One region of the Oceanobacillus sp. FSL K6-0251 genome, then DNA from elsewhere that is predicted to be linked to it. Evidence: predicted binding sites of a transcription regulator. Region 1 holds the regulator's gene; each other region holds the start of a gene.
The links. The regulator Rex, encoded in region 1, represses fermentation and respiration genes when NADH is low (regulators of the CRP and FNR family bind a similar motif). The targets are predictions, from matches to a motif close to TTGTGAAATATTTCACAA.

Region 1 (10,235 bases):
ATTTTGCTGTTCATCCCGATATGCGCGGGCGCAAAATCGGGGAAAAGCTGTTTGGATATGTTACGACATTTATGACCGGTAACGGGGTGGAGCGTCTCTCCTTGGAGGTTCGTGTTTCAAATACCGTTGCACAATCTCTATACAAAAAATTCGGGCTTGTACCTGGCGGGATTAGAAAGCATTATTACACGGATAATTTTGAAGATGCTATTGTAATGTGGGTGAATTTAAAATGAAAAAAGATACAATGATATTAGGTATAGAAACAAGCTGTGATGAGACGGCTGCATCGATTGTAAAAAACGGACGTGAAATACTTTCAAATGTGGTTGCCTCACAAATTGAAAGCCATAAGCGATTCGGCGGTGTGGTTCCTGAAATAGCTTCCAGACATCATGTCGAACAAATGACGATGGTTTTAGAGGAAGCAGTGAATCAGGCGGACGTAACCTGGGAGGATATCGATGCAATTGCAGTCACAGAAGGCCCGGGCTTAGTAGGCGCCCTTCTTGTCGGGGTCAATGCTGCGAAAGCTCTTGCCTTTGCAAAAAATAAACCGCTTATTGGTGTTCATCATATTGCCGGGCATATTTATGCAAACCGTTTAGAAAATGAATTTGCTTTTCCGTTATTGGCCCTGATTGTTTCTGGAGGGCATACAGAGCTGGTTATTATGAAAGATCATTATGATTATGAATTAATTGGTGAAACAAGAGATGATGCGGCTGGAGAAGCCTATGATAAAGTAGCAAGAATGCTGAAGCTTCCTTACCCGGGAGGGCCGCAAATTGACCGTTTAAGTGCAGAAGGGAAGGATACGATTGATTTCCCGCGTGCGTGGCTGGAAGAAGGAAGCTATGACTTTAGCTTCAGCGGCTTAAAGTCAGCAGTTATCAATACGCTCCATAACGCTGAACAGCGCAGGGAAACCCTGAATCCCGCAGATGTTGCTGCGAGCTTTCAACAAAGTGTAATTGACGTATTGACTGAAAAAACATACCGGGCAGCACAGGAGTATAAGATGAAACAGGTCATTGTTGCGGGCGGTGTTGCAGCGAATAAAGGCTTGCGGCAAAGCTTGAAAAATCGTTTTAATCATACAGATACGGAATTGTACATTCCACCGATTCAATTATGTACAGATAACGCCGCTATGATTGCGGCGGCCGGAACGATTTTGTATGAAAAAGAAAAATTTAAAGCACTTGATTTAAACGCAAATCCTTCTTTAATGTTAGAATAGAAATAGTAAATAATGAAAGCTTGTGATTTGCAAGAATGCAGATTGATTTTTATGTAACATAATGGATTATGTTGAATTTATCATTAATGATAACAGCTTATCTTGTGAGGTTGGCTCATGAAAATCAAGGGTAGCGACAGGAGAAATTTGGTGGGAATCCGATGAATAAAAAACAAAATTATTATTTTCAAACCGATTTAATCTTATTATTGATTGCTTTCGCAATAATAAGCTTTCTGGCCGTGTACAATGCACAGCAGCTGGAACAATATAGTACAAACTTTCTGATACGGCAAATGCTCTTTTACGCAATTGGAGTCGGTATGATTGCTGCTATTCAGTTTTTAGACTTAGAGCAGTTATATAAAACAAGCCTCTACATTTATATAGGCGGGGTTGTGCTGCTGGCGCTTATCCCTATCAGTCCAGACTTTATTGCGAGAGAAATAAACGGTGCGAAAAGCTGGTATACCTTTATACCAGGATTGACGCTGCAGCCGGCAGAGTTCGTTAAGATATCAACTATATTATTTTTATCGGCAGTCATCAGCAGACATAAAGAAAAATTTGAAGTAAGTACGTTAAAGACTGATATACAGCTTCTTGGTAAGCTATTACTGTATACAGCTATTCCGGTATTTTTAATTATGCTGCAGCCGGATTTCGGTACGGCCATGGTATATTTATTTATTGCCGGCATGCTGATTATTTTATCCGGGATTAATTGGAGAATCATCTTTTCTCTAATTATTGTAGGAGTTGCTGTTATAGCCAGTGCTTTATTCGTTATCATTGAATTTCCGGAATTTGCGGAAGAGACAATTGGAGTAGCGCCCTATCAAATTGATCGTGTAATGACATGGTTTGACCCGTCACAGCAGTCACCAGATGCTAATTATCACTTTGAACGCTCACATATGGCGCTCGGGTCAGGGCAATTATTTGGTAAGGGAATAGGAAGCGTGGAAGTAAATTATCCGGAAGCCCAGACTGATTTTATCTTCTCTGTTATTGGAGAAAGTTTTGGTTTTGTCGGCAGCGCTTTTGTTGTTCTGCTTTATTTTATGCTTTTATATAAACTGGTAACGCTCGGCTTAAATATTTATAAGCACTCGCCATTTGGCGCTTATTTCTGTTTTGGGTTTTTGAGCATGATGCTTGTTCACGTCTTTCAAAACATTGGCATGACAGTAGGAATCATGCCAGTTACCGGGATTCCTTTGCTTCTGATAAGCTACGGAGGAAGTTCGGTGATGTCGACCATGCTGGGTATGGCGGTCGTTTATCGCGTTGCTGTGGAAGAAACGATACAGAATGACTATTTATTTAAATAAAAGGATGGCATCAGGAACAAAATTTGAACATGTAATTAAAATAGAAAGAAGTGCTTGGAATACCATATCCAAGCACTTCTTTCTATTTTATATAAAATCAGCCGGTAAATTGCTGTCCCATCAAATCCTCATCATATACTGTAACAACCACAGATTCAATAGGATTGTCCTTTGCAGAATGTACAGTAAATAATAAATGCTTATAGTGTATCGTGTTTGGATTGTCAGGCTGCTGTTTCATTAATTCCGATAAAAAGCTGTCCAACGTCTGATGCGGTGTATCGATTGGAAAAGTGATTCCAAGTGTTCCCTCTAATATAAACAGGCTGACCGACCCGTTAATCAGATAACGATTACCGGAAAGCGGCAGAATGTCCTTTGACTCTGTTGCCATTGACTTCTGTTCTCCTAACAAGTCTTTCGCTATGTCTCTGATAATATCTTCCAAAGTAATTAACCCAAATGTTCCTCCAAATTCATCGAGAACAATGGCGATGCTGTAATCTCTTTCCCTCATATCCTTAAAAACTTCATCCATTTCTTGATTCATTCTGATGTATACAGCAGGGCGAATAATATGATGAAGAGTAAAGAAAGCAGGAGATCCACCTGATTTCATACTTCGAAAGAAATCTTTTACATGTAATATCCCAGCGATTTCGTCAATATCTTCATCATAAACTGGTATTCTTGTAAATTCGGTTTCTTGCACAGCAGCAAATACTTCTTCCATGGTTGCATCTATTTGCAGAACGGTTAAATCCGTACGATGCGTTGCAATTTCACCTACATCCTTGCCGCTGAATTCGATAATATTTTGAGCTTCCTGATGATTATCTGACCATGTTGCTTCCTCACTCATTTTATTCGTAAAGGTATGGGGAATCAGCCGAGATAATCCTTGTGCAATAAACTGAGAATGATGATTTGCCAGCCATTTAGGCAAAAGATGTCCTAAGCTGACCCACAAGCCAAATAAAAGCAGACTGGAGCCAAAAAGAATCATAAACTCATTTAGATTTTGTGAAAAAGGTAAAACCGAGTGAAAGAAAGCCTGACCAAGCGGAAGAGTGACAGCCGCAGTAAGCCATACACTGCTGAAAAGGCCGATAAATATCACGGCAAAACGAAGGAAACGAAGAAAGGAATGGGAACGTACTTCTGCTGCGGTTGATTGAGACAGCATTGTTTCTTTGATAGCATAGTACATCAAACTGGCAAGAATGAAAACTAAAAAAGTAACGATGGGTATCGCCACGGGATAACAACCTCCGTTTATCGAATTGAATAGTTTACTATGTTGATTTAAGTAAAAAAACAGGCATTGGTTCTGCCTGTTTTCAGTATACAACAATCTGAAAATTATATCAATTGCTTAATTCTCTTCTAATTCTGCCCATTCCTCCATGAACTGATCCAACTCTTCTTTTAAAGCCGATAATTTATTGGTTAGTTCCATTGTCTTTTTATGGTCATCAAAGACGTCTGGCTTGGTCATCTCCAGTTCAATGGCTGCAATGGTTTCTTCCTGCTGTTCAATGCTTGTTTCCAGCTCTTCAATACGGCGCTTGCGTTTGCGTTCCTCCCGCTGACGCTGTTTTTCTTCCTGAAAGCTGCGTTTTTTTGCTGAAGCTGCCGGTTCTTCTGTTACCTTCTGCTGATTTTGCAGCTGTAACAGCCTTCGTTCCTCTTCCTCTGCTTTTTTCTCTAAATAATAATCATAGTCACCAAGATATATTTTTACACTGCTTGCCTGCATTTCTGCAACTTGATCGGCAATCCGGTTAATAAAATAACGGTCATGAGAAACAAAAAGAATAGTTCCTGGAAAATCAATTAAAGCACTTTCTAATACTTCTTTGCTGTCGATATCCAAATGGTTGGTCGGCTCATCAAGGATAAGCAAATTTGCTTTTTGCATTTTTAATTTTGCCAGAGCAAGCCTTGATTTCTCACCGCCGCTTAAGGCGGACACAGGTTTTAAGACATCCTCGCCAGAGAATAGAAAATTCCCGAGGATTGTACGAATGTCTTTCTCATTAATCAATGGATAATCATCCCACAGCTCCTGCAGAACAGTTTTATTTGAGTGAAGGTTTGCCTGCTCCTGATCGTAGTAGCCGATTTGAACATTGGTCCCGAGCTGGATCTCACCTTGATTTGCCAGATACTTGCCGACAATATTTTTTAATAAGGTGGTTTTGCCGACACCGTTTGGGCCTACCAATGCGATACGGTCGCCCCGGTTAGCATGCAGCGTGATGTTTTTGAAAATCGGCTGATCCGTATCAGGATATTGAAAGGTTAAATCTTTTATTTTTAATACATCATTTCCGCTCTGCCGGTTCACTTGGAAGGAAATTGATGCGGAGGATTCATCACCGGCTGGGTGATCAAGACGATCTATTTTTTCAAGCTTTTTCCGTCTGCTCTGGGCACGTTTCGTCGTAGAAGCGCGTGCTAAGTTACGCTGAATAAAATCTTCCATCCGTTTAATTTCTGTCTGCTGTTTTTCAAATTCTTTTTTCTCCTGCTCATAATCAAGCGCTTTTTGAGCTAAGTAGTTACTGTATGTTCCGTGGAACTTTTTAGAATGATGTCTGGAAATTTCATAAACAATTGATACAGTTTTGTCTAAAAAGTAGCGGTCATGGGAAACAATAATGATAGCACCTGGATAGCTTACTAAATAGCCTTCGAGCCATGTAAGTGTGTCAATATCTAAGTGGTTCGTCGGTTCATCGAGAATAAGCAGCTGCGGTTTTTGCAGTAGAAGCTTACCGAGGGCAAGTCTTGTTTTCTGTCCGCCGCTTAAATCGGTAATTAATGTATCGTAATCATAATCACCAAAGGACAACCCGGTGAGCACAGATTTTATTTCCGCTTGATACGTATATCCGCCATTTGATTGATATTCATTTTGAAGCGTATCATATCTTTCGAGCAGCTGTTGATAATCAGATGCTTCCATATTGGAGGCGTCTGCCATCTGTGCTTCCAGTTCACGTAATTTTTTCTCCATGGCAAGCAGAGGCGAAAATACATCCAGCATCTCTTGCCAGATGGTTTTTCCGGACTCTAACGTCATATGCTGTGAGAGATAGCCGAATGTCAGGTCTTTCGGCTGGAAGATCTCACCGCCGTCATAAGGCATTTCTCCTGCCATGATTTTGAGAAGTGTTGACTTTCCGGCTCCATTGCGGCCGACTATTGCAATCCGTTCATTATCTTTTATTTCCATTTTTATATTAGCTAGAATCTCTTCTGCTCCAAAGGATTTAGAGATTCCATTTAGTTGCATTAAAATCATCGTTGCCATCCTTTCTGACTCGTAAAAAAAGCTGTTCAAAAAGCACATGAAAATAAGGTGACGAGCATGTTATTGCTTATCCTGTCTTCTTGAACCATCCTGTAAAAGGAAAGTAATACCTTCTATCAGTGTAACGTATCCAAATAGAAGCTACAATAAAATTATAATAAAGTTCGCTATGTTGGCTGTATTTCTGTTAAAATTATATAATAGAGTGTGTACTATTGAATAAATGCGTTATTTACAACATAATGAAAGCGAACGTGTAAAATTATGGCAGTATCCATGTACAAAAAATGAAATAATTTAACATGTAAGTTTTCCTATACATTAGTAATTGAAGAGAGGCCGTTTCAAATGGAACAAAATAAAATCCCGCAGGCAACAGCAAAGCGTTTGCCTTTATATTACCGATTTTTAAATAATTTATATCAGCAAGGGAAGATGCGTGTATCTTCCAAAGAGTTAAGTGAGGCTGTTAAAGTAGATTCTGCAACGATCCGCAGAGACTTTTCCTATTTTGGTGCACTTGGGAAAAAAGGATACGGATATAATGTGGAGTATCTATTAGGGTTCTTTAAAAGTACACTGGACCAGCATGAGATAACGAATGTTGCTTTAATTGGTGTTGGAAACCTGGGAACTGCATTTTTGCATTATAACTTTTTAAAGAACAATAATATTCGTATCACGATGGCGTTTGATACGGATGATTCCAAGGTAGGCACGGAAGTTGGCGGTGTTCCCGTGTATCATGTGAATGAATTAGAGGATAAAATAAGCGGAATTGAAGTTGCTATTTTAACAATACCTGCAGAAGAAGCAGATGCCGCTGCGAACCGCCTTGTGGAGCTCGGTATTAAAGGTATTCTTAATTTCACGCCGGCACGTATTACCGTTCCAAACTATATTCGTGTCCATCACATTGATTTAACAGTAGAATTGCAATCACTTGTATACTTTTTGAAGCATTATTCCTTAGAAGAGGAGTAGGATATGCACAGAAGCTCCATAATGTTTTCTTAACCAATCTTCTGCTTTCTAATTGCAAAAAACTAGCTCTTTACAGAACTTCTAAATTTAAGAAGCTTCCTGCCTAAGAGCTAGTTTTTTATTTTTTATTCTTTACTTTAAAATAGAATCGCAGCATCCGGAAGCCGGCATAGAAGGTTAAAGCTGCAAATCCGGCGAATATAAGGGGAACTGTATCCCAGACGGATTCTCCCTTGCTGAGAACCCCGACATAAATAAATAAAACACCGAATAAAACATAAAGAATGGCTTTTATTAAATAAGGCTGATGCATGTTAACCTCCAAAGAATATGAGTTGTAATTGGTCAAGTCGTTTTTGAATTTCTTCTGGATCTAAGGAAAGCTGAGCCAGCACGACAAGGGTGTTCATCCCGGCATGTACGATGATAGGTACAAGAATTCGTTTTGTTTGTACATAAAGGAATGCAAAAACAAAGCCCATCGCAGCATATACTAGTATATGCAGAAAATCTGTATGAATCACGGCAAAAATAAGAGAAGAAATTAAAGCCGCAAAGAAAAAGTTCATTTTTTTATACAGCGAACCAAATATAATTTTCCGGAAAATGATTTCTTCTAAAATAGGCGCTAAAATTGCCGGAAGAACAATAAAAATTGGCACAGCCCGTGCCATGTTCATAATGCCTTGGGTATTCTCTGAACCGGGATCGATTCCAAATAGCTCCATTTCAATGGTGGCAGCCAGCCCTTGTGAAAGAAGGGCCATAATAATTCCCAGAACAGACCAGACAATAATACCGCCGATCCCGACAGCATCTGGATGAGCCCGGACCTGCATATCAGGCTTTAAGAGCCAGAGAACAATAACAAGGCCAAGAGTGAAACTAAAGACAGACCAATAAATACTGGCAAGCGCAAGGTTTACACCAAATATGGATGTAATCAGCGGGGCCATAAGTAAAACAGAAAATTGCATAATGATATATGTGAGAATGACATATGTATATCTTCGAGTCATAAAAACGCTCCTTCAACTATTATCGCCATAGGATATATTCTAACACAACTGTTACTGAAAATTATAATCAAAAGTACATCAAATCATGCATGAAACATTGAAAAAGAAAATAAACAAGGGTTAAAATAAGAAAGCAGAAAGTGAAAAGTAGAAGTTATCTTCAAAAAGTAAACGAATACAAGTTTTTCTAACACGATGGAACAGTATAAAAAAACTGAGGATTCACTGAAAAGCAATCGAATCTAAGTTTTTCTAACACGATGGAGCAGTATAAGAAAAACGAAGGATTCGCTGAAGAACAAGCGAATACAAGTTTTTCTAAAAATTCATCATCATCGTGCTTGCATTTTTTCCAAGAATTAATTATTATAATAATTGGAGTTAGCACTCAAGTGTATAGAGTGCTAATAAAAAATAAAATGATTTGGGATTAAGGAGGCAATTCTACATGATTAAACCATTAGGAGATCGTGTTGTTATCAAACTTGTTGAACAAGAAGAAACAACAGCAAGCGGAATCGTACTTCCAGACTCTGCAAAGGAAAAACCGCAAGAAGGTGAAGTAGTTGCAGTAGGATCTGGACGTGTGGAAGATGGGAAAAAAGTGGCACTGGAAGTTTCTGAAGGAGACCGCATTATTTTCTCTAAATTTGCTGGTACCGAAGTGAAATATGAAGGTACAGAATACTTAATTCTTCGTGAGAATGATATTTTAGCGATTGTAGGCTAATCAAAAATATACGATGAATCTTTAATGAAACCGTGAATCAATTTGAAGGAGGAAGATTAACATGGCTAAAGACATTAAATTTAGTGAAGACGCACGACGCGCAATGCTGCGTGGTGTGGACACCTTAGCAGATGCAGTAAAAGTAACCTTAGGACCAAAAGGCCGCAACGTGGTTTTAGATAAAAAATTCGGTTCTCCATTAATTACAAATGATGGCGTAACCATTGCAAAAGAAATCGAATTAGAAGATGCATTTGAAAACATGGGTGCGCAGCTTGTATCCGAAGTAGCATCTAAAACAAATGACGTTGCAGGTGACGGTACAACTACAGCAACTGTACTTGCTCAAGCAATGATTCGTGAAGGACTTAAAAACGTAACTTCCGGTGCAAATCCAGTTGGAATCCGCCGCGGTATCGAAAAAGCAGTTGAGCTGGCAGTGCAAGAATTAAAAGGCATTTCTCAGCCAATCGAAAGCAAAGAAGCAATTTCCCAAATTGCAGCTGTTTCTTCAGGCGACGGCGAAGTAGGTCAATTGATTGCAGAAGCAATGGAACGTGTAGGCAATGACGGTGTTATCACCATTGAAGAATCAAAAGGCTTCAACACAGAGCTTGAAGTAGTAGAAGGGATGCAATTCGATCGCGGATACTCTTCTCCTTATATGGTTACTGACCAAGATAAAATGGAAGCTGTACTAGAAGATCCATATATCTTGATTACAGATAAGAAAATTGGAAATATCCAGGAAGTACTGCCAGTGTTAGAACAAGTTGTTCAACAAGGCAAACCGCTTCTTATGATTGCAGAAGATGTTGAAGGCGAAGCACTTGCTACCTTAGTAGTAAACAAATTACGCGGTACATTCAACGCGGTAGCTGTGAAAGCTCCAGGATTCGGTGACCGCCGTAAAGCAATGCTTGAGGATATCGCTGTACTGACTGGTGCAGAAGTAATTACAGAAGACCTTGGACTGGATCTTAAATCAACAAGCATTGAGCAATTAGGACGTGCTTCTAAAGTTGTCGTAACCAAAGATGATACAACAATCGTAGAAGGCTCAGGAGACCCAGAAACAATCTCCAGCCGTGTGGCACAAATCCGTGCACAAGCAGAAGAAACAACTTCTGATTTCGATAAAGAAAAATTACAAGAGCGCCTGGCAAAATTAGCTGGCGGTGTTGCTGTCGTTAAAGTTGGTGCAGCTACAGAAACAGAATTGAAAGAACGTAAACTTCGCATTGAGGATGCACTGAACTCTACGCGTGCAGGTGTAGAAGAAGGAATGGTTCCTGGTGGCGGTACTGCCCTTGTGAACATCCACGGAAAAGTAAGCGAACTTAGCTTAGAAGGCGACGAAGCAACTGGTGCGAGCATCGTACTTCGTGCACTAGAAGAGCCGGTTCGTCAAATCGTTCATAATGCTGGACTGGAAGGTTCTATCATTGTAGAGCGTCTAAAAGGCGAAAAAGTAGGCATCGGCTACAATGCAGCAACAGACGAATGGGTAAACATGGTTGAGGCTGGAATCGTAGACCCAACGAAAGTAACTCGTTACGCGCTTCAAAACGCAGCATCTGTTGCAGCAATGTTCTTAACTACAGAA
Region 2 (10,235 bases), 300 kb from region 1:
CTCAATTTCTCTGGTTTCGGTATTCCCTGTCAGCTGGATTTCTTCTACAATTTCATTATCTACTGTAATCACCGCAACGTTTACTGAATCTTCTTCAGCATATTGTGACTGCTGTAAAACAAAGATGCCAATAGGGAGAAAAGATAGAAGAACCAACAGGATAACAAGAATAACATCCCAAGGTTTCAGCATATGATAGAAATCCTTCATGCCCATCCCCCCTTATAGCTCATTCAGTAAATATTGACTCATCTCCCCGGCAAAAGCCGGGCTGCCCGATGTTTTTATTCACGATCTTTATAGATAGCCTGCTCTTTTCCATACCAGAATCTTCTCAGTGTTCTTTGCAGCCATGGAACAGCCCAGTAATCTAAACCAATGGAACGTCCGGAACCATTCATTAAGGCGATAGAAGCAGGGAGTGCCCAGATTTGATCCCAGCCGAGCATTGCGGATAAAGTAAACATCATCAGGAATCCGGCACTTGCAGCACTGGCAAGCCAAGTGAAAAGGCCGAATACAATAGCAAGGCCGATGAATAACTCAATGAAAGCCATAACCTTCTGCATAAAGATAGCTACTTCCGGTGTCGGCAGCATAATCTGCATAAACCATTCAAAAATACCTGGCATATCACTTAAAATAGGAGTGGCCCATTCTGCACCGCCATCTACCGCTTCACTTGCACTGCTGGTGGTTGTTTGCAGCCATTCAAATGGCATGTTCACGCTGTTCCCGGTCAGCCAGGAATCTTCTCCGAGTCCCTGAAATAATCGAGAAATACCTGCAGAGCCTGAGGTGACTTCACCCCAAACAGATTCTCCCCAAATTTTAGAGGCTGCTTCATCGAGCCAAAAACCGCCGACAAATAATCGCAATGGCAAGCTCCACAAAACATTTCCATATCTGGTAATTGTATCTCTGAAAATGTTGCGCTTATCCTTGGTTTGGAAAAATTCATGCATAATATAATGAAACATATAATAGCCGCTTCGTATCCCGAAGAAATAATACAGGTTAACCAAGTGCTTCATCAGATTAGCCAGCCAGCCGCTTAAACGCAGCCCCATTAAATTCGCCACACCATATCTGGCTCCGATGGAAACCATCGTGCCATGGTATTTCCCTTCAAATGCTTCTTTTTGGCCATTATCGATTTCCGCAATAATGGATTTAGCTGCTGTCACACCTGTCTGTTCGGCCGCTTCGACAATTTGCGGCGTCGGCTTGCCTTCCTCTTCTTCAAAATAGGCTAAGTCGCCGATAACATAGACGTTCTCCAAGTTTTCTGCTTCCATATATTCATTTACTTTCAGACGTCCTGCTCTGGCAGTCGGCATACCGTAATCTTCTGTATCCGAATTTGCCTTGACCCCGGCTGTCCAAATCAATGTGTGTGTGGAAAGGGTTTCACCTGATTTAAATACGACGGCGTCTTCTTTCACCTCCACGATTGGTGAATTTTTAAGCAATGTCACGCCTTTTTTATTTAAATACTTTTCTGCTTTATCTGCACTTTTTCGGTCCAGCATATTTAAAATAGAGGAGGCCGCTTCGACTACATACAGCTGAATTTCTTCTTCGTCCAGTTTATTTTCCTTTGCTAAACGGTATTTCCACTCGATAAGCTCTCCAATCATTTCAATACCGGTAAAGCCGGAACCGCAAACTGTAAAGGTGAGCATGGCACGGCGTTTTTCCGGGTCATGTTCTAATGCTGCCCGTTTGACGACATCCTCTAAATGATGCCGGATGCGAATCGCATCTTCCCAGGACCAGAGGGTAAAGCCGTTCTCTTTTACACCTGGTGTACCAAAGTCGTTTGCTTCGCCGCCCATCCCGAGAATAAGGTAGTCATAAGCGAATTCACCGTGTTCCGTGGTGACGGTCTTCGTATCATGATCGACGTTGGTAACATTGTCTGTGACGAGTTTCACTTTGGTGCGGTTAAATAATTTTCGTAAATCAAATAGAATAGCAGATGGTTCTACCCGGTGTGCAGCTACTTCATGTAATTCTGTCATCATGGTGTGATAGGAATGTCGATCTATCAGAGTAATAGAAACAGAATCATCACGTTTGTATTTTTTGGCCAGCTTCTTAGCTGCATGCACCCCTGCGTAGCCGGCGCCAATAATAACAATATTTTTCTCCGCCATTGTATTCACTCCTTTGTAATCAAAATAGATAATGTTAACTTTGTGAACTGTTGAACAATTCCATTCTAACATATTCATAAAAAAAGTCTATAGATTTGATAAATAGTTCACAAATTAAAAATAAAATATCAAATAATCAGGTGTGTCATTTTCATGACAAAATCCCTGGTAATAATAGATTTGTTTGTGTTTTTTATAGACATAATACGAAATAAATTATACAATAAACATGTAATATTTGTGAAATTATTCACAATTAAAATTATGTAAATATTTGTGAATTAAATCACATGAAAGTAATTATTATGGTGTTTATTAACATTCACAAGGGCGAGGGAGGTATGAAAATGAAGAAACAAATTGGTATCTCACTGATGCTGCTGATGCTGATTATTGCAGGCTGTTCTAAAAATGCCGATTCATCAAGCGATGCATCATCATTAATTAGCAATCCATATAGTGAGACAGAATTTTTACTGGGAACAGTTATCACGATAAAGGTGTATGACAAGGATAAAGAGTCGGCGTTAGATAAGGTGTTTGACCGAATTGAAGTATTGGAACAGCAAATGACTGCCAATGAAGCTGGGTCGGAAGTGGCTGAAATCAATGAACAGGCCGGAAAAGACCCTGTCGAGGTGTCAGAGGATGTATGGCAGGTGATTAAGCAAGGAAAGGATTACAGTGAATTGGCAGAGGGCTCCTTTGATATTGCTGTCGGTCCATTAACCAGCCTTTGGAATATCGGGATGGATGATGCAAGAAAACCGTTGCAGGAGGAAATTGATGACATACTGCCGTTGATTGATTATGAAAAAATAGAACTCGATGAAGCAGAGCAAAGCGTGATGCTGACAGAATCCAGTATGCGGTTAGACCTGGGAGCAATTGCGAAGGGTTATATTGCTGATGAAGTCATAGAACTGTTAGAGGAGGAAGGGGTCACCACTGCTGTGGTTGATTTAGGAGGCAATATATATGTTATGGGGAACCAGACATCAGGTGATCCCTGGGTTGTTGGTGTTCAAAATCCATTCTTGCCAATGGGAGAAACTGTTGGCAGATTGACTGCTTCGAATCAGTCTATCGTTACTTCTGGTATTTATGAACGTTTTTTAGAAGTGGGGGGTGAAATCTATCATCATTTATTAAATCCGCAGACTGGCTATCCGTTTGAAGGAGAGCTTGCCAGTGTTTCGGTTATCAGTGAGCATTCAATTGACGGGGATGCACTTTCGACACTGCTATATTCAAAAGGGTTAGAGGAAGGATTGGACTTTATTCAACAGATGCAGGATGCAGAAGCCATCTTTGTGACAAAGGACAAAAATGTTTATATCACCGATGGATTAGCCGGCAATTTTGAACTGACAGATGAGGAATTTACGTTAATAGAATAGGTGAGGGGAGCGGGCTATGATGACACTGCCTACGTTTTTAAAGCTGGTAGAAATTCGCACAAAGTTAGCTAGTTTATTTCCGTTTTTAATTGGACTATTATTTGTTATCTATCGTTATGATATGTTTGAACCGCTAAACACAGCTATTTTCTTTAGTGCCATGCTGCTGTTTGATTTAACTACAACGGCTATCAATAATTACATGGATTATAAGAAGGCATTAAGTGATGACTATCGCAGACAATCCAATATTATCGGACAGGAAAATATCCCTGAAAAGAGAGTGGTGGCCACGATTATTACCATGCTGGCGATAGCTTCACTATTAGGGATTTGGCTGGTATTTCGTACGGATTTATTTGTGCTGGTTATTGGCATGCTTTGTTTTGCGATTGGTATCTTTTATACATTTGGACCGATTCCGCTGTCCCGTATGCCGCTTGGAGAGGTGTTTTCCGGTGTGACGATGGGATTTGGCATTACGTTTCTAGCTATCTATGTCAATGCCGCTAATCAGGGAATAGCCCATTTAGGCTGGACCGGACGCATGATTACCTTTGAAATGGATGTCCTGCTGCTGCTGGAGATTTTCCTGGTCTCGCTCCCCTGTATACTGACCATTGCGAATATCATGCTGGCAAATAATATCTGTGATCTGGAAGAGGATATTGCCAATAAGCGTTTTACCCTGCCTTATTATATCGGCAGAAAGCATGCTTTGTTATTATTCCATCTGCTTTATGTACTCACATTTGCAGCGATTGTAACTGCTGTGCTGCTTCAGGTGCTGCCTGTCTATGCCTTGCTTGTATGCCTGGTGCTGATTCCAATCACGAAAAGCATCAGACGGTTTAGACAAAAGCAGAGTAAGCTGGAAACTTTTCCGTTATCTTTGAAAAATATGATGCTCGTAAATGGAACGATGGCGATTACCTTGCTTGTATCCGTCATTTTGTAATCTTAGAGAGAGGGGTGGAGAAATGTCAACGCCTTGTGTCAACGTAGAAAATGTCTTTTTTCATTATAATCTGCAAAAGCAGGAGGAAACGATAGCAGACCTTTCCTTTACCGCAGAACAAGGAGAGTGGCTGGCTGTTGTCGGGCATAATGGTTCGGGAAAATCAACCTTAGCCAGTTTGCTGGTTGGTCTGCGCGCGCCCTCCTCAGGAAGCATTTATATTAATGGAATCGAGCTGACAGAGGAATCCAAGTGGGAGCTTCGCAGTCATATCGGATTAGTATTTCAAAACCCGGAAAACCAATTTATTGGAACAACCGTAAAAGACGACGTGGCATTCGCCTTGGAAAATCAGAACATGCCTTATCATGAAATGAAGCAGCGGGTAAATCGTGCGTTGGAAATGGTTGGAATGAGCCGCTATGCAGATCATGACCCTTCCCGTTTATCTGGAGGACAGAAGCAGCGCGTCGCTATTGCCGGACTTTTAGCGTTACAGCCTGCCATTATTGTATTAGACGAGGCCATGGTGATGCTTGACCCTAAAAGCAGACAGGAATTCATGCGTTTTTTACATGATTTGCGAAAACAGCAGCAGCTGACCATTATTTCGATAACCCATGATATGAATGAAGCGGAAGCCGCGGATAGAATGCTGGTTTTAAAGAAAGGCAGAGTGAAGGAAATAGACAGACCTGCCCAGATTTTTCAAAGAGAGGATTGGCTGGATGTTCCTTTTATAGAAGCATTGAGAAGAAAATTAAAAGAACGGGGCAGTGCCGTACCTGACCAATATATGACAGAGCAGGAAATGATGCGATGGCTATGCAGATAAATTTACAGGAAGTAACCGCAGATTATCAAGCAGGTCCGATTCGCAGCCCGGAGATATTAAAGTCAATTAGTACAACGATAAAGTCAGGCTCCTTTACAGCTGTAGTCGGCCAGACCGGTTCCGGAAAATCAAGCTTATTGAAGCTGATGAATGGATTGCTCCTTCCGAAAAAAGGGGAGGTAGCTGTCGGCGAACTAACAATTACGCTGGAAAATGCGAAGCAATCCGTAAAAGAAGCACGGCGAAAAGTGGGGATGGTTTTTCAATTCCCAGAATCCCAGCTGTTTGCAGAAACGGTGGAAAAAGATATTATGTTCGGACCGATGAATTTTGGAGTGCCTGAAGCAGAGGCGAAGCATATTGCTCTAGAGGTTATTGGGCGTGTCGGTTTAGATGCATCTATTTTGTCGAAGTCACCATTCTCTTTGTCCGGCGGTCAAAAACGGTATGTGGCGATGGCGGGAATATTGGCCATGCGTCCAGATATTCTTGTTTTAGATGAACCTGGTGCCGGGCTGGATCCAAAAGGGAAGAAAGAAGTGATGGACCTGATCCATGCCTGGCATAAAGAGCGCGGGTTAACAACGTTGCTGGTTACCCATGATATGGATGATGCAGCTTATTATGCAGACGAAGTTATCGTGATGGAGGAAGGCAGAATAGTTTTTCAGGGGGAGCATGAGCATTTATTTGCCGATGTATCTGCGGTTCATCAATGGGGACTGGAATTGCCGCAGGCCAGAAAGCTGCAGGTAAAGCTGGAGCAGGAAGCGGGCGTTACCTTGCCACAGGTTTGTCTGACGCTGGATCAGCTGGCAGATGCTTTAATAGAGGCGGGATTAGCATGAACAAATTAATCTTAGGACGTTATTTCCCTGGCGATTCACTGCTTCATCGTATTGATCCCAGAGCTAAACTAATCGCAGGGATTTCTTTTATTTTTATCTTATTTATTGCCAACAATTGGCTCACCTATCTGGTGCTGTGGCTTTTTACCTTTACGATGATGAAGATTTCCAGAGTCTCCCTCCGCATCTATATTCGCGGTGTCCGGCCGCTGATATGGCTGATTTTATTTACCGTGCTGTTACAGGTAATGTTTACGGCAGGGGGCGAAATATATATCGATTGGGGACCAATTACCATTTCATCCTTTGGTTTAATCAATGGGGTATACATTTTTAGCCGCTTTGCCATGATTATTTTTGTATCGACAGTCATTACTTTAACCACGAAGCCAATTGATTTGACAGATGCGATTAATTATCTGCTTCAACCTTTGAAACGGCTCAAACTGCCGGTCGACGAAATATCACTCATGCTGTCGATAGCGCTTCGTTTTATTCCCATTATACTGGACGAAACGCAGAAAGTGCTGGATGCACAGCGTGCCAGAGGGATTGTATTTGGCGAAGGGTCACTGCTTCAGCAGATGAAGAAAATCGTTCCGATGTTTGTTCCATTGTTCGTCAGCTCCCTGGTCAGGGCAGAGGATATGGCGAATGCGATGGAGGTAAGAGGCTACCAGTCCAATCAACCAAGATCCTCCTTTCGACGCTTGCATTGGCGGAAGGGAGATACGTTCACTCTTTTTGCCATGGTGCTGCTGTCGGTTATCCTGATCGTATTACGGACAGAGGGGCATCACTTTCATTGATAGATGGATTGGTGTCATTTTTAGAAAAGAAGGTTACACGAAAACGTCTCTTCTCTGATTTTTGAACAGGGAGGAGACAGTATGATGGAATAAAGAAAAAACGCAATAAGAACGGCCGATTTTTCTACTATTTAAAAAAGCGGACAAGCTTTGACTTGGCCGCTTTTTTAGCGAGGTATCTGTTTATTTAATTTGAATCGGGGAGGGGGAACAGGACGCATCCTGTTAGAGCCTTGCTATTTTTATTCGATTTCGCCTGTTACTTCTCCATCAATGGTTGCGGAGCTTTCTGCTTCTTCATTTGCAAATTGTAAATTTCCGTCAATGGTTGCTGTTTCATCCAGCATAAAGCCGTTTGCTTCGACAATTACGTCACCTTCCAGAGTACCGCCTTGAAAATTCAAGTTTTCACTCTGTACGGTCATGCTGGGAACAGTAATCGTAAATGAGTCTGTAATGTTATGGTCTTCATCTTGTGTATATGGAGCAATTTTACGATAAATATCACTGGATTCGTCGTCTTTATCATAGAATTCGCCGGCAACCACGACATCCTCATCTATGGCGATATCATCCAGTGTAGCGATAATCCAAGTTCCATCCTCGCTGACTGCGTTGACAAAGGCGTCGGGCTGATCAACAAGGGATGCGGTTGTGACGACATCTTCTTCTGTTTCCTTCGTATCGTTTGTTGCATTTTCGTCTGTCTGCCCCTCTTCGTCAGCACCGCATGCGGCCAAAAATCCCACTAACAATAGGGACAAAAAGGACATAAATATAAGCTTGAATCTCATCATAAAACCTCCTAAGTGTTGTCTTGTGATTATCTTCACAATAAGTATATCATAGAATATAGAGGTATTTCGTGAAGTATTTGTGAAATAATGAACATGATGAATAGAAAGTGTGACAAATTTAAATCAATAAAGTAAAAAGGGGTTGTATGTATAAGCTGCCTTCGTATAATGCTTCGTCCAAACGACTAAAAGGAGATGAATTGGAAAAGGAATGGCATCATAAATTTTGAATCTGTTATTTTGCAAAAACCATCCTCCCATGTTATTATACGTTTAAATATAAGTAAGTTTATAAGAATTATATAATTAAAGTGAAGGAGTGCATATAATGAGTCATGTTCCATTCATTGTAACAACAGACTGGCTTGCGGAAAGATTGGATGATTCAAAACTGAGATTAGTAGATGCAACGACTTTTTTAAAATTGCCGGCAAGCGGTTATTATGATATTTGGTCAGGGAAAGAGGCGTATGAAAAAGGGCATATTCCAGGTGCTGTTTTTGCTGATTTATTAGAAGATTTATCCGATACGGATGCGGAGTATGCTTTTACCCTTCCGCCAAGAAAGGAGTTTATTAAAAAAATCACTGAATTAGGAGTCGGCGATGAAGACACGTATGTGGTCGTTTATGACCAAGGTGCGCAAGTAGATAGTCCTGTTGTGGCTTCAGATTGGGCATCCCGCTTGGCTTGGCAGCTGCGCTATGAGGGCTTGGAAAATGTCGCGGTGCTTGATGGCGGCTTTCCAAAGTGGAAAAAAGAAGGCAGACCGGTAACCACAGAGTCAGGCTCATATCCAAAAGCAAGCTTTAGCGGCGGGCGAAAACCCGAGCTGTTTGTTAACAAGGAAGAGGTAAAACAAGCGATAGATGATGACAATGTTATTATTATCAACAGCTTAAATGAAGCTGCTCATAAAGGCGAAGTGAATACGTATGGCCGTCCAGGACATATTCCAGGAAGTGTAAACGTCTTTTTCGGAGATCATTCTGACTCCGAAACATTGGAGCTTTACGATGATGAGATAATCCGGGAAACGTTTGAGAAAGCAGGAGCCCTTGATCCGGATAAGAAGGTGATTACCTATTGCGGCAGCGGGATTGCAGCAACTTGGAATTCAACGCTGTTAAACAAGCTTGGTCAGCATAATGTTGCCGTGTATGATGGCTCTCTGACGGAATGGGCAAGTGATCCTGACCTTCCGCTGGAAACAGATAAGTAAATAATGGAGAAAGATCGAAGCGCCCCTGCATAGAAGCTGCAGCAGAGGCGCTTTTTTAAGGTGATTTAATAAAGTTATCATTTCCTATTTAAAAAAATTGATATGCTTGGTTGATCTATATATTATCATTCGTTCTTCTTGTTTTGGCTAGTGACAATGATCAACACGGCTAAAGATGTAATAAAAGAAGCTGTAGCCATTATAAGTGTCATATTGATACCCCTCCTATAATAAAATCCCAAGTGCTTTCCAAAATAATCAACCCGTTTAATTGAGAATTATTATCATTTGTAGTATATTAGATACTAAAGGCAAATATAATGGAGGAGAATATATTATGCAAATATACTGGACGAAAATAAATAAAATTATTGATGAAACACCTGAGGTTAAAACATATATGCTTGACTGCCCGGAAGGTTTTACGTGGGAAGAAGGTTCCCACACCCACTTCGCACTGGAAGGGTTTAATGCCGGAGAGAAACCGAACCGCAGTCTGATTCGCCACATGTCGATTACTACATTACCGCATGAAAATTCCATCGGCATCACAACACGTATTAAAGAGCAATGTTCTGAGTTTAAAACGATTTTAAGAAATATGGAAGTCGGTCAAGAGGTTGCTATATTTAAAACGCATTCGAATGTACCGCTTAAAAGAGAAGATAAAAATGTTTACTTGCTGTCGGCAGGTGTCGGTTTGGCAACCTTCAGGCCGCTTGTACTGGATTATCTCGAACGTGCTGATAACGTTAATCAAATTCATTCTCTGAACATCGATTCAACAAAGGATTTCTTATTCACGCCTATTTTTGAATCCGCACCTGATAAAAAATTCACATCGCAGTTTGTTGATAATCGGAAAGACTACTATGAAGAAGTGAAAAACCTTGCAGCTGATAAAGAGGGCCTCTTCTATGTTGTCGGCAGTGACGAATTTCTTCAGCAGAATATTGACGTGCTTTTAGAGCAGGGAATCAAGCCGGAGCAGATTATGCTTGATAAACATAAACAACAGCTGCCAGCGTTTTTAACACTGAATGTATCCATGTAAGCAAGTCACTTCTAGTTGGTAAATAAAAAAGAGCGGCCGTTTTCAGCCGTTTCGTTGATCTAATAAATGAATTGGTTTATTACGAAGGAAAGTGTATCCTGATGTATCGCCCACTGTTTTTACACATCCTTCGAAGAATACAGAAGATAGAAA
Region 3 (10,235 bases), 2.2 Mb from region 1:
TCCAACCGCCAGTCCTTCTGGAATATTATGAATCGTGATAGCGAGCACAAGCAAGGTGCTGCGTTTTCTTTTATCAGCTGCAAGCCCCTCAGCCTGTTTTTTTTCTGCGTTAGGGTGAAGGTGGGGGAGGATTTTATCAATAATCCATAAAAATCCGCCTCCCAATAAGAAACCGACTAACGCAGGGAACCAGGGACCAACAGCATTATCTGTCGATGCTTCAATAGATGGTCCGAGCAATGACCAGTAGCTGGCTGCTATCATAACCCCTCCGGCAAAGCCTAACATACTATCTAACAGTTTTTGATGTACTGTTTTCGTTGCAAAAACAATCGCCGCCCCGAGTGCAGTCATTCCCCATGTGAAAATGGTTGCTGTCAATGCCTGCATGACAGGGCTAAGATTTTGGAAAAACTCTAACATTATATATCCCTTCTTTTTTTCAATCAATTATAATTTAATATATGCCAACTTAATCACTTTATCATTAAAATAAGAAAAGATGAAATAATTTTCACTTTTTAAGAGGAAAATAATCAACTGAAAAAATGTGTCTCCCCTTTGTTATTGGTTTTACTTAATTATTCCACACCTTAAATGCATTTCATAAGTATAATAAGATTTAGAAAATGAAAGAAAGATAAGGTTGGTGAGATAAAGATGTATGTCATTAGTCTGTTAGGAATGAGCAAAGTAATCCAAGCACCCATATATAAAATTTGGGAATGGCTGGATGCTTTTAAAGGATATATACCAACAAAAACAATGGATCAAATAACGTATTTTGAAATTGAGGCAATAGATGTGTTGATATTTATAAAAGAGAAATTAGAAGAAGAATATGATTTAATGGAGATTAGAGAACTGCTAGGTAAAAAAAGCTTTGCATAATGTCGTTCAAAAAAGAAGGGAAAGCATTTGATTCCAAGAAAAAAATAGAGGAAAGAAAATCAGAGGCTTCCTCATCATTTTCTTTCCCCTATACCATTAAGCGTTATTGAAAATCCAATATCGTTTCGAAAAACATCACGGAAATCATCGCATAGATATCAACAATAGGCTCACCTGTTAAAAGGGGAGTATTGAACATATCGGCAGTGAAATCTGTATTTTCCCCAAAAATATCATCTTCCTCCCATAGATCATCATCTTCCCATCCATCGGCTTCGGATGCGGAGCTATCTTCCGTTGCATAGTATTCTGCTGCGTATTCAACGTCCAAAAGAGAAGTATAATTATTGATGCTGTCCTCATAGGAATTGAAAAGCTCTTCTAATTCTTCAATTGAGTTCAAATCATGCTCTGAAGCAAGAGCTTCTAGATGTTCGTCGGTAATTTCTTCTTCCTCGAAGGAGCTAAAAGAATCCTCTGATTCGCCCAAGTCTTCATTCAAAAGGAATTCTATTAAAATATCAGTGGTTTCCATAAATACAAATACAGCGCTATCTGTAATTTCCTCATCCTCTAAAAGTAATCCTTCTTCACGAAGCATCTCCTCTAATTCTTCGTAAGTCAAATCATACTTTTCGATAAGTTCATCCATTCCTTCTTCGGTAACGGGTGTACCAAGCTCAGAAACATCGTCAAAATCAGCTAACCCCAAATAAAAATCTGCCAGATAGTCTTCATAATCCTCCACTTCCCATCCAATGGATTCAATAAATTCTTCCACTTCAGGATCATCTGCTTCCAATGCAAAAGCGTGGGAAGGTAAAAGACCAATCATAAGTATCAGTGCAAAACAAATAGATAATAATTTCTTTCTCATCTTCATACCTCCTATGTATATCGTATGACTTTTGAAACATCATCTTTAAGTATAAAGTGTTTTCAGATGAAATTCCATGAATATAGGATTGTCTTCAGGAAAATAAATCAAAAGTCACGGGTCAAGGGAGAAATCGCTTGTTCAATAAATTGACACAAACTTATTGACAAATTATTGAACGAAAGGCATAATATAATTAAAGGAGATGAGATAGATGAAAATCAATAAAAAATTATTAAAAGGCTTGTCTCTAGTTTGTGGGACATTAATTACAATTGGTGCGATTATGTTTATATACGGTTATATTGTAAGCGCTACACCTATTGTGACAGCAATAGGCATAGGCTTGGCAGAAGGGGCGACATTTATTTTTATTATGGGATTGTTCCTTGTTGCTGTAGAAGAGAATTTTCATGGGAAGAAGCATAAACAACAACAATCATAGGTAATGAAAAGAGAAAAAAGCTCAAGCAGTTCATAAACTGCTTGAGCTTTTTAGATGCTTTAAATCATATATCCCCATATCATTGCAAGCAATGAACCAAGGATGGTTAAGATAGCAACTGCTACACCATAAATTGTGTGAAGATAAATACCGCCTTTATCTTCACTTTCTCCGGCGTGCATAAATACAACGAGCTGTACTCCTGCTTGAATAAATGCTGTAACAATCAGAATGGTTAATCCCATTGCAAAAGACATGTCAAAGAAATAGACACTTAATGCAACAACAGTCAGGAGTAGTGAAAAGATATATCCGTTAACCTGTTTTAGTGGAAAAAGTTCTTTCATGTTACATCATTCCCTTCAAGTAAATAAAGCTGAAAATAAAGATCCACATAACGTCTAGGAAGTGCCAGTAAAGAGAGAAAATAAATGATTTATTCGCTGTCCGCGCATTTAAACCGCCGCGCAGAACTTGAACAATAATCATAATTCCCCAGAACAGCCCGAAGGTTACGTGAGCTCCATGTGTTCCGAGCGTTGTTAATAGGGTAGCAGTAAAACCGCTTGTCTGCAATGTTGCTCCAATATGGTAAAAATGAATAAATTCATATATTTCTACGCTAAGGAATCCTGCACCTAACAGGAGCGTAACTACCATAAAGCCAATCATTGCCTTCACACGACCAATACGCATCGCATGAACTGCTAATCCAATTGTAAAACTACTTGTCAGTAAAAGGAATGTCTCAATCAAAACCGGCGGTAATTCAAAAATCTCTGCGCCAGCCGGACCGCTGCCAACGCCACGGTCTACATAAACAAAATATGATGTAAACAGCGTGGCAAACAGCATAATTTCCGCACTTAGGAAAATCCAGAATCCCAAAATATTCATTTTATTGGTTTCGGTGCTATATTCAAGAGGCAGATTTTGAGAATCAAGTTTCATTATTTAGCACCTCCGAATTTGTTTTCTGTTTCTTCAATTTCTTCTTTATGAATATGATGTCCGTCGTCTTTTTCAAATGAACGGTAAATCAGACAGCCGATAATTCCAAGGAAGGCGATAATGACTCCAACCCATACATGGAAGACAAAGAAAAAGCCAAATACAAAGAAGAAACCTGCAAGAATAATCGACCAGCCGCTGTTATTCGGCATATGAATGTCTTTAATTTCCCCTTTAAATAAGTCATGTCCATTCTTTTTATAATCCCAGAACGCTTCTTCAGAATCCACATTTGGTGTGATAGCGAAGTTGTATTCTGGAACCGGATTATGCGTAGCCCATTCAAGAGAACGTGCATTCCAAGGATCGTCACCGACATTTCTTGGTGCATAACGGAAGCTGTAATAAACGTTATAAACAATTATTACAAACCCGACTGCTAACAGCAGCGCTCCAAAGAAGGATACCATGCTTAAAGGTCCGAAGCCGGATGCTTCTGAATAAGTGTACATTCTGCGTGCCTGTCCGTTTAACCCGGTAATATACATCGGGAAGAAGGATAAACAGAAGCCAATAACAATATTCCAGAATGCCCATTTGCCAATACGCTCATTCAGCATGAAACCGAACATTTTTGGCCAGTAATAAATGAGGCCTGCAATCATCGCAAATACCACACCAGGGATGATTACGTTATGGAAGTGAGCTACTAAGAACATCGTGTTGTGATATTGATAGTCTGCACTTGCCATTGCAAGCATGACACCAGTTACTCCGCCAATTGTAAACAGCGGAATAAATGCCACGGAATACATCATTGGGGTCGTAAATCGTATTTTACCTCGCCACATCGTCAGAAGCCAGTTGAATATCTTAATTCCCGTCGGTACGGCGATTGCCATGGTTGTAATCGAGAAGATACTGTTGGCAACAGCTCCTTGTCCCATCGTAAAGAAGTGATGGACCCATACCATAAAGGATAGCAAGGAAATAATAACCATGGACGCAACCATTGATTTATAGCCATATAAATTACGCTGTGAGAACGTAGCGATAATTTGAGAGTAAATCCCGAATGCAGGAAGTACCAGAATATATACCTCAGGATGTCCCCAGACCCAGAACAAGTTCGCCCACATCATATCCATACCGCCGTCTCCAGTTGTAAAGAAGTTGGTAAAGAATTGACGGTCTAACGTTCCCATTAATAAAGCAATGGTCAGTACAGGGAATGCAAACACAATAATAAGGTTTGTGATTAATGCAGACCAGGTAAACATCGGCATTTTCATCAATTTCATGCCAGGCGCACGCATTTTCATGATCGTAGCAATAAAGTTAATCCCTGTCATCAATGTTCCGATACCGGAAATTTGCAGTGCCCAGTTATAGTAGTTTACCCCAACATGTTCACTGAATTCTGTTCCTGCCAGCGGATAATAGTTTGTCCATCCGGCATCCGGTGAACCTCCGACAACAAAGGAAACGTTAAACAGCATTGCTCCGGCAAAATATAACCAGAAGCTGAGCGCGTTCAAGCGCGGAAAGGCAACGTCTCTTGCCCCAATTTGCAGTGGGACAACGAAGTTCATCATACCGATAATAAATGCCATTGCCATGAAGAAAATCATAACAACACCGTGTGTCGTGAAAACCTCGTTATAGTGCTGTGCGTCTAAGAAGCTGTTATCTGGAACAGCTGTCTGCAGACGCATCATCACAGCATCTGCTCCACCTCTGAAAAGCATAAGCAATGCTGAAATGATATACATAATACCAATTCGTTTGTGATCAACCGTTGTTAACCAATTATTCCAAAGATATCCCCATTTTTTGAAATAGGTAACACCAAAAACAATCGCAATACTTACAAGTCCAATCGCAACGATGGATGCATAAAGCATTGGATCATCATGGGGCGGAATAGAAAATCTATCTAAAAAATCCATTATGTCGAAACTCCTTTCTAGAGCTCAGAAATTTTCAGGCGCCTCAAATTTGAGTGCTGTTGTAAAGCTGATTAATGATGATGGTGTCCGCCATCTTCATCTGAATCAGATGGTCCATGATTATGCGGACTGTTCTCTCCCTCAGGTGCAGGTTTAAATTCCTGATGTGTACCAGTGAAAGTCATTTGTCCTAAATGTCCAGGCTCTAATAATTCTTCAAATTCTTCTTCGGTCAGCGGATCCGCAGTATTATGAATATCTTCTACCCAGGAATCGAATTCACTTGGAGGCATTGCTGTAACAGCAAATTCATTTTCTGCAAAACCTTCTCCGTTAAAGTTAGAGTTTCTTCCCATATATTCCCCAGGCTCATCTGCAACAACGTTCAGATAGTTTGTCATATCTGCCATCGCATATTTCTGTCCTGCCAATTGAGGAATCCAGAAACTTGAAATCGTTCCATGAGAATATAAACGGAATTCAACGTTTTGATTTGTTGGGATGAAAACATAATTCACTGTTTCAATGTCCTGTTCCGGATAACTGAAATGCCATTTCCAGTTAGAAGAGGATGCATAGATAACGAGCGGCTCGTCTTCAGCATAGCCTTCTGGAGGGCTCTCCACTTGATGTGTCGAAATGGTAGAAACCACGGATAAAAAGGCAACAATTAAAATTGGAACAGCGACAATAATTCCTTCTACATATTTATTACCCTCAATATGAGGCGGCTCGTAGTCAGGATCTTGTTTTGACGCTCTATATTTAAATAAAATAACTGCCAGCATTACTAAGACAACAATTACAATGAATGACATTGTAAAAATCGATATCCAAATCACAGTTGCAGTTGTATCTGCTTGAGGACCTTTTGGATCAAGTACAAGTAATGGTTCACAGCCTGCCAGAAAAGCAGCAATGCCTGTTAATAAGGCTAAGTAGGTCCACTTTAACTTCATGTTGATACCCCTTCCTTTGATGTTTAATAAGATGGATTACTATGATTAAAAGGTTGTTCACAAAATGAACACACAATTAACTTAGTATTGGTTTATAGCAGAGATAATATTAATACTGATGTAAGGAAATTACAAGAGATTGAAAAACACTTCACAAAATGTTCATGAAAACTTCTACATCTTTTTGAATTTTGTCGGTAAATGTCGAAAAAGGCTTGACAATATTAATAAATGGTAGTAATAGGGCTTTTAACATTAAATTGAAACTTCCTTTAGTGAGGGGTTTTCGACGCACAAAGGTTCCTCGATGGGGGAGTAACCGCAACCCCAGTTCCGGAGTTATACTGCGATAAACTGATTTATGCCGGTATATATCTGAAAATAAATTTAAGAAGGGCTTCTGAATAAGATTATGAGTTATTTTTTGATATTATAAGAGGAAAATGTAAATCAAATAAGTGTAAAGTGGAATATGCTATAATGAAACGAAGGGGGAGTCAGCATGGATCCATTAGATATATTGATAGATTTAGAACAATTACTTCCTTATTATAAACCGATTGTCCGGGCAGATAAGCAGCTGGTAAGCGGTTATGAAGTAATTGCTTACTACTTAGATGAAAATAATAAAGAGCAGCGTTTAGATTGGCTCTTCGATGATACCTCCATTCCAGATGAATTCCGGCTGGAGGTAAACCAGTATATCCATCAAAAAGCAATTGAGAAAAAATTACAAGAACATTTTACAGGGCACCTTACTTTATACTATGATGCAGAATTATTGGTACGTGATAATGGAGAAGTATTTATTGATTTATTGCATGAGTATCAAGAAAAAGGATTAAATCTGAATGAAATCATTCTCGAAATCAAGGATACCTGTCTGCCAATTAATACAGATCAGCTAGGTCATATCATTAAATACTTAAAGACACTGGGAGTAAAAATCAGCATTGAATTAGCCGACCCAAATGGCAGTCTGAATCAACTAGCCGTCTTGCATCCTTCCTTTATTAAAGTAGATACATCGTTTTTAAAGGATGATCTGCTCCCGCATCTGTATAAGGATGTTTATTTTGGCGTGTCGATGTTATCGAGAAAAATAGGTGCTTCTTTGTTATTTAAAGGCATCCGTTCTTATAAACAATTGAATTTTGCATGGCAAAGCGGCGGTGAATATTATCAGGGCAGCTATCTGACTTATCCGCAGCAGGATTTTATTGAGGAAGATGCATGTAAAAATAAATTAACGGAGTATTTTAGAGAATTTGTAACCTATGAACAAAAGAAAGCGAAGGCACAGTTTGAATTATTAGATTCCGTTTATGCAATAATTGACCGTCTTCTTTCCCAGACAAAACAAACAAACGACGACAGCTGGCTGCTGAAGCTTGCTGAGGGCTGTGAAGATTTTGTATTTCGTATCTATGTTTGCAACAGCGTCGGCCTGCAAATCTCGGCGAACGTGGAAAAAGATATGCAGGGGAGCTGGACCTTGATTGAGGAAGGGATGCATAAAAACTGGAGCTGGCGTCCATACTTTTTCGAGAATATAATGCGGATGAATATTGAGAAAAAAGGAATTTTATCGGATTTATACACAGATATCGAGCGTTCCGAGCTGATACGAACGTACGCTTATCCGCTGTCTCAGGAACGATATATATTTTTTGATATTCCATACAGTTATTTGCTAGAAAAAGAAGGCTTACTATAAGAGAATAGTAATGAAAGGGGAATGAGTACCTTTCAAAGCTTGATTTGTCCGTTTTTTCGTCTTTGATGAATTTCCGGATAGAAGGAGGTTTTTAAATGAAATTGATTCATACAGCAGATTGGCATCTGGGTAAGCTGGTTCAAGGCGTTTATATGACTGAAGACCAGGCCTGCATCCTGGATCAGTTTGTTGAAGCGGTGGAAAAAGAAAGTCCGCACGCTGTTATTATTGCAGGAGATTTATATGATCGTGCGGTACCTCCTGTAGAAGCAGTTGATTTATTAGATAAAACATTAGACCGGATTGTTAATCAATTAGGAATTCCCGTCATAGCGATTGCCGGTAACCATGACAGTCCGGGCAGACTTCATTTTGGCAGCCGCTTAATGAAGGAAAAAGGTTATCATATCATTGGCCAGCTTTCGGAAAGCATACAGCCTGTTGTTCTTTCAGATGAATTTGGGGAGGTGCATTTTCATCTTATTCCGTATGCAGATCCAAGTGTGGTCAAAGCCTTATTTCAAGAAAAAGATATTCGTAATCATCAGGATGCCAATGCTTTTCTTGTTAAGCAGATAAAGGAAAACATGGACGAGGCAGCACGCCATGTTTATGTTGGACATGCTTTTGTAACTCCTTTTGGCGAGACGGAAGAAAATACGAGTGATTCAGAACGCCCGCTGTCTATTGGCGGAGCAGAGCATGTCGATGCACATTTATTTACAGATTTTCATTACACAGCGTTAGGGCACCTCCATCAGGCACATCATGTGCTGGATGAAAAAATTCGCTACTCCGGCTCCATCCTAAAGTATTCCTTATCGGAAGAACATCATCAAAAAGGGTATTTAGTAGTTGAACTGGGTGAAGAAGGAAACGTCCAGGTTGAGAAAAAAAGGCTTATCCCCAAACGTGAAATACGTTCTATCAAAATGAAAATGGAGGATATTTATAGGGAGCCTCGAAGCGAAGATTATGTATTTGTCCAGCTGCTTGACGAGCTTCCTGTTTTATCGCCGATGGAAAAGGTACGTTCTATTTTTCCGAATGCCATGCATGTGGAGAGAGTAAGAACTACGTCAGGAGTCACGCAACAAAAAGAAAATCAGGCCCCCAAGACGAGCTTAAGTGAAATGGAATTATTTGATGCCTTTTATCAGGAAGTAACGGAAAAGGAAGCTTCCGAAGAAATGAACGAGATAATGAAGGAGTTATTTCAAGAAATTCAGGATGCAGATAACGAACGGAAAGCATCTAAATAAGAAGCAGGTGAAAAGAGAATGCAGCCTTTACAATTAACATTACATGCTTTTGGGCCCTATAAGGAAAAAGAAGTAATCGATTTTTCTAAACTGCAAGGGAACACATTATTTGTCATTTCCGGAAAAACCGGGGCAGGAAAGACGACGTTATTTGATGGGATAGCCTTTGCATTATATGGAAAAGCAAGCGGATCTGACCGGGAAGACCAGCGTATGCTTCGCAGTGATTTTGCAGATGAAAACGTACATACTTCTGCGGAGCTTATTTTTCAAATACAAGATAAAACGTATCGTATTTTCCGGCAGCTGGGTCATGTGAAAAAAGGAAATAAGAGTAAAACAGGAGATAAATGCGAATTTTACGAAGTGCGGCCAGATGGAGAATCGCCGTGCGTAGACAGACAAATGGTAAGCGAAATTGACCAAAAAATAGAAGATATTATTGGTTTGACTCCAGATCAATTTAAGCAGATTGTAATGCTTCCACAAGGGGAGTTTCGAAAACTGTTAACTTCTGATACAGAAAATAAAGAAGAAATCCTGAGACGTTTGTTCCGAACCGCGCATTATAAATATATGAATGAACTGCTCCGGGAGAAGAAAGCAAAATTAGAAAAAGAAAATCAGCGTATTCTCAACCGTATGGAGCAGCTGCGGACGCAAATATTTTCCTTAGACCTTCCAGATGACGCCGAAATCCGTGAGTTGGCAGATAGAGAGCATGTCAATACGAATCAAATTATAGAAGCTTTAGAAACAGAGCTTAAGAAAAATGAAGCAGTGTATACAGAAGAAGATGCTCATTATAAAGAAGCAACAAAGCAGCAAGAGCTCACGCAAAACCATTTGTTCCAAGTCAAACAGATCAATGAGCGTTTTTTGGAATTAGAAACCTATCAAAAGAATCTTGCCATATGGAAAGAACAAGCGCAGGAAATGGAAGCTTTAAAGAAAGGTTTGTCTGCTGCTGAACAGGCGAAGCTGATTATTCCTTATGAGCAGCAAAAGGATGAAGCTTGGAAAGAACTCGAAGAAGGAAACAAACACCTGCAGCAGCTGGAAGCGCAGAAGGACACCATGGAAAAGCAAAAGCAGCAGGCAGAAGCTGATTTTAAAAAAGAACAGGAAAATGCAGGAAAGCGCGAGAAGCTTTCGATTGAAGTAAACCGCTTAGAACAATTTCT

Region 2: the regulator Rex is predicted to act here: its motif matches at 2,398-2,415, upstream of MKY45_RS07615 (FAD:protein FMN transferase).
Region 3: the regulator Rex is predicted to act here: its motif matches at 6,212-6,229, upstream of qoxA (cytochrome aa3 quinol oxidase subunit II).

What each region holds. Positions count from the first base shown of each region.
Region 1 covers NZ_JBBORS010000001.1:1,178,147-1,188,381, forward strand. Annotated here, with positions in the region: gene rimI (ribosomal protein S18-alanine N-acetyltransferase) at 1-236, shown strand, start outside; gene tsaD (tRNA (adenosine(37)-N6)-threonylcarbamoyltransferase complex transferase subunit TsaD) at 233-1,243, shown strand; gene MKY45_RS05970 (FtsW/RodA/SpoVE family cell cycle protein) at 1,405-2,577, shown strand; gene MKY45_RS05975 (CBS domain-containing protein) at 2,675-3,835, opposite strand; gene MKY45_RS05980 (ABC-F family ATP-binding cassette domain-containing protein) at 3,953-5,887, opposite strand; gene MKY45_RS05985 (redox-sensing transcriptional repressor Rex) at 6,245-6,880, shown strand; gene MKY45_RS05990 (DUF4305 domain-containing protein) at 6,999-7,193, opposite strand; gene MKY45_RS05995 (CPBP family intramembrane glutamic endopeptidase) at 7,195-7,899, opposite strand; gene groES (co-chaperone GroES) at 8,348-8,629, shown strand; gene groL (chaperonin GroEL) at 8,691-10,235, shown strand, end outside.
Region 2 covers NZ_JBBORS010000001.1:1,478,525-1,488,759, forward strand. Annotated here, with positions in the region: gene MKY45_RS07605 (NusG domain II-containing protein) at 1-210, opposite strand, end outside; gene MKY45_RS07610 (FAD-dependent oxidoreductase) at 285-2,159, opposite strand; gene MKY45_RS07615 (FAD:protein FMN transferase) at 2,507-3,559, shown strand; gene menA (1,4-dihydroxy-2-naphthoate polyprenyltransferase) at 3,579-4,517, shown strand; gene MKY45_RS07625 (energy-coupling factor transporter ATPase) at 4,540-5,352, shown strand; gene MKY45_RS07630 (energy-coupling factor transporter ATPase) at 5,343-6,200, shown strand; gene MKY45_RS07635 (energy-coupling factor transporter transmembrane component T family protein) at 6,197-7,009, shown strand; gene MKY45_RS07640 (hypothetical protein) at 7,252-7,806, opposite strand; gene MKY45_RS07645 (sulfurtransferase) at 8,135-9,028, shown strand; gene MKY45_RS07650 (FAD-dependent oxidoreductase) at 9,366-10,082, shown strand.
Region 3 covers NZ_JBBORS010000001.1:3,332,567-3,342,801, reverse strand. Annotated here, with positions in the region: gene MKY45_RS16675 (ZIP family metal transporter) at 1-423, opposite strand, end outside; gene MKY45_RS16670 (hypothetical protein) at 661-891, shown strand; gene MKY45_RS16665 (processed acidic surface protein) at 995-1,768, opposite strand; gene MKY45_RS16660 (hypothetical protein) at 1,983-2,213, shown strand; gene qoxD (cytochrome aa3 quinol oxidase subunit IV) at 2,273-2,560, opposite strand; gene qoxC (cytochrome aa3 quinol oxidase subunit III) at 2,562-3,164, opposite strand; gene qoxB (cytochrome aa3 quinol oxidase subunit I) at 3,164-5,113, opposite strand; gene qoxA (cytochrome aa3 quinol oxidase subunit II) at 5,185-6,072, opposite strand; gene MKY45_RS16635 (EAL domain-containing protein) at 6,575-7,789, shown strand; gene MKY45_RS16630 (exonuclease SbcCD subunit D) at 7,885-9,051, shown strand; gene MKY45_RS16625 (AAA family ATPase) at 9,070-10,235, shown strand, end outside.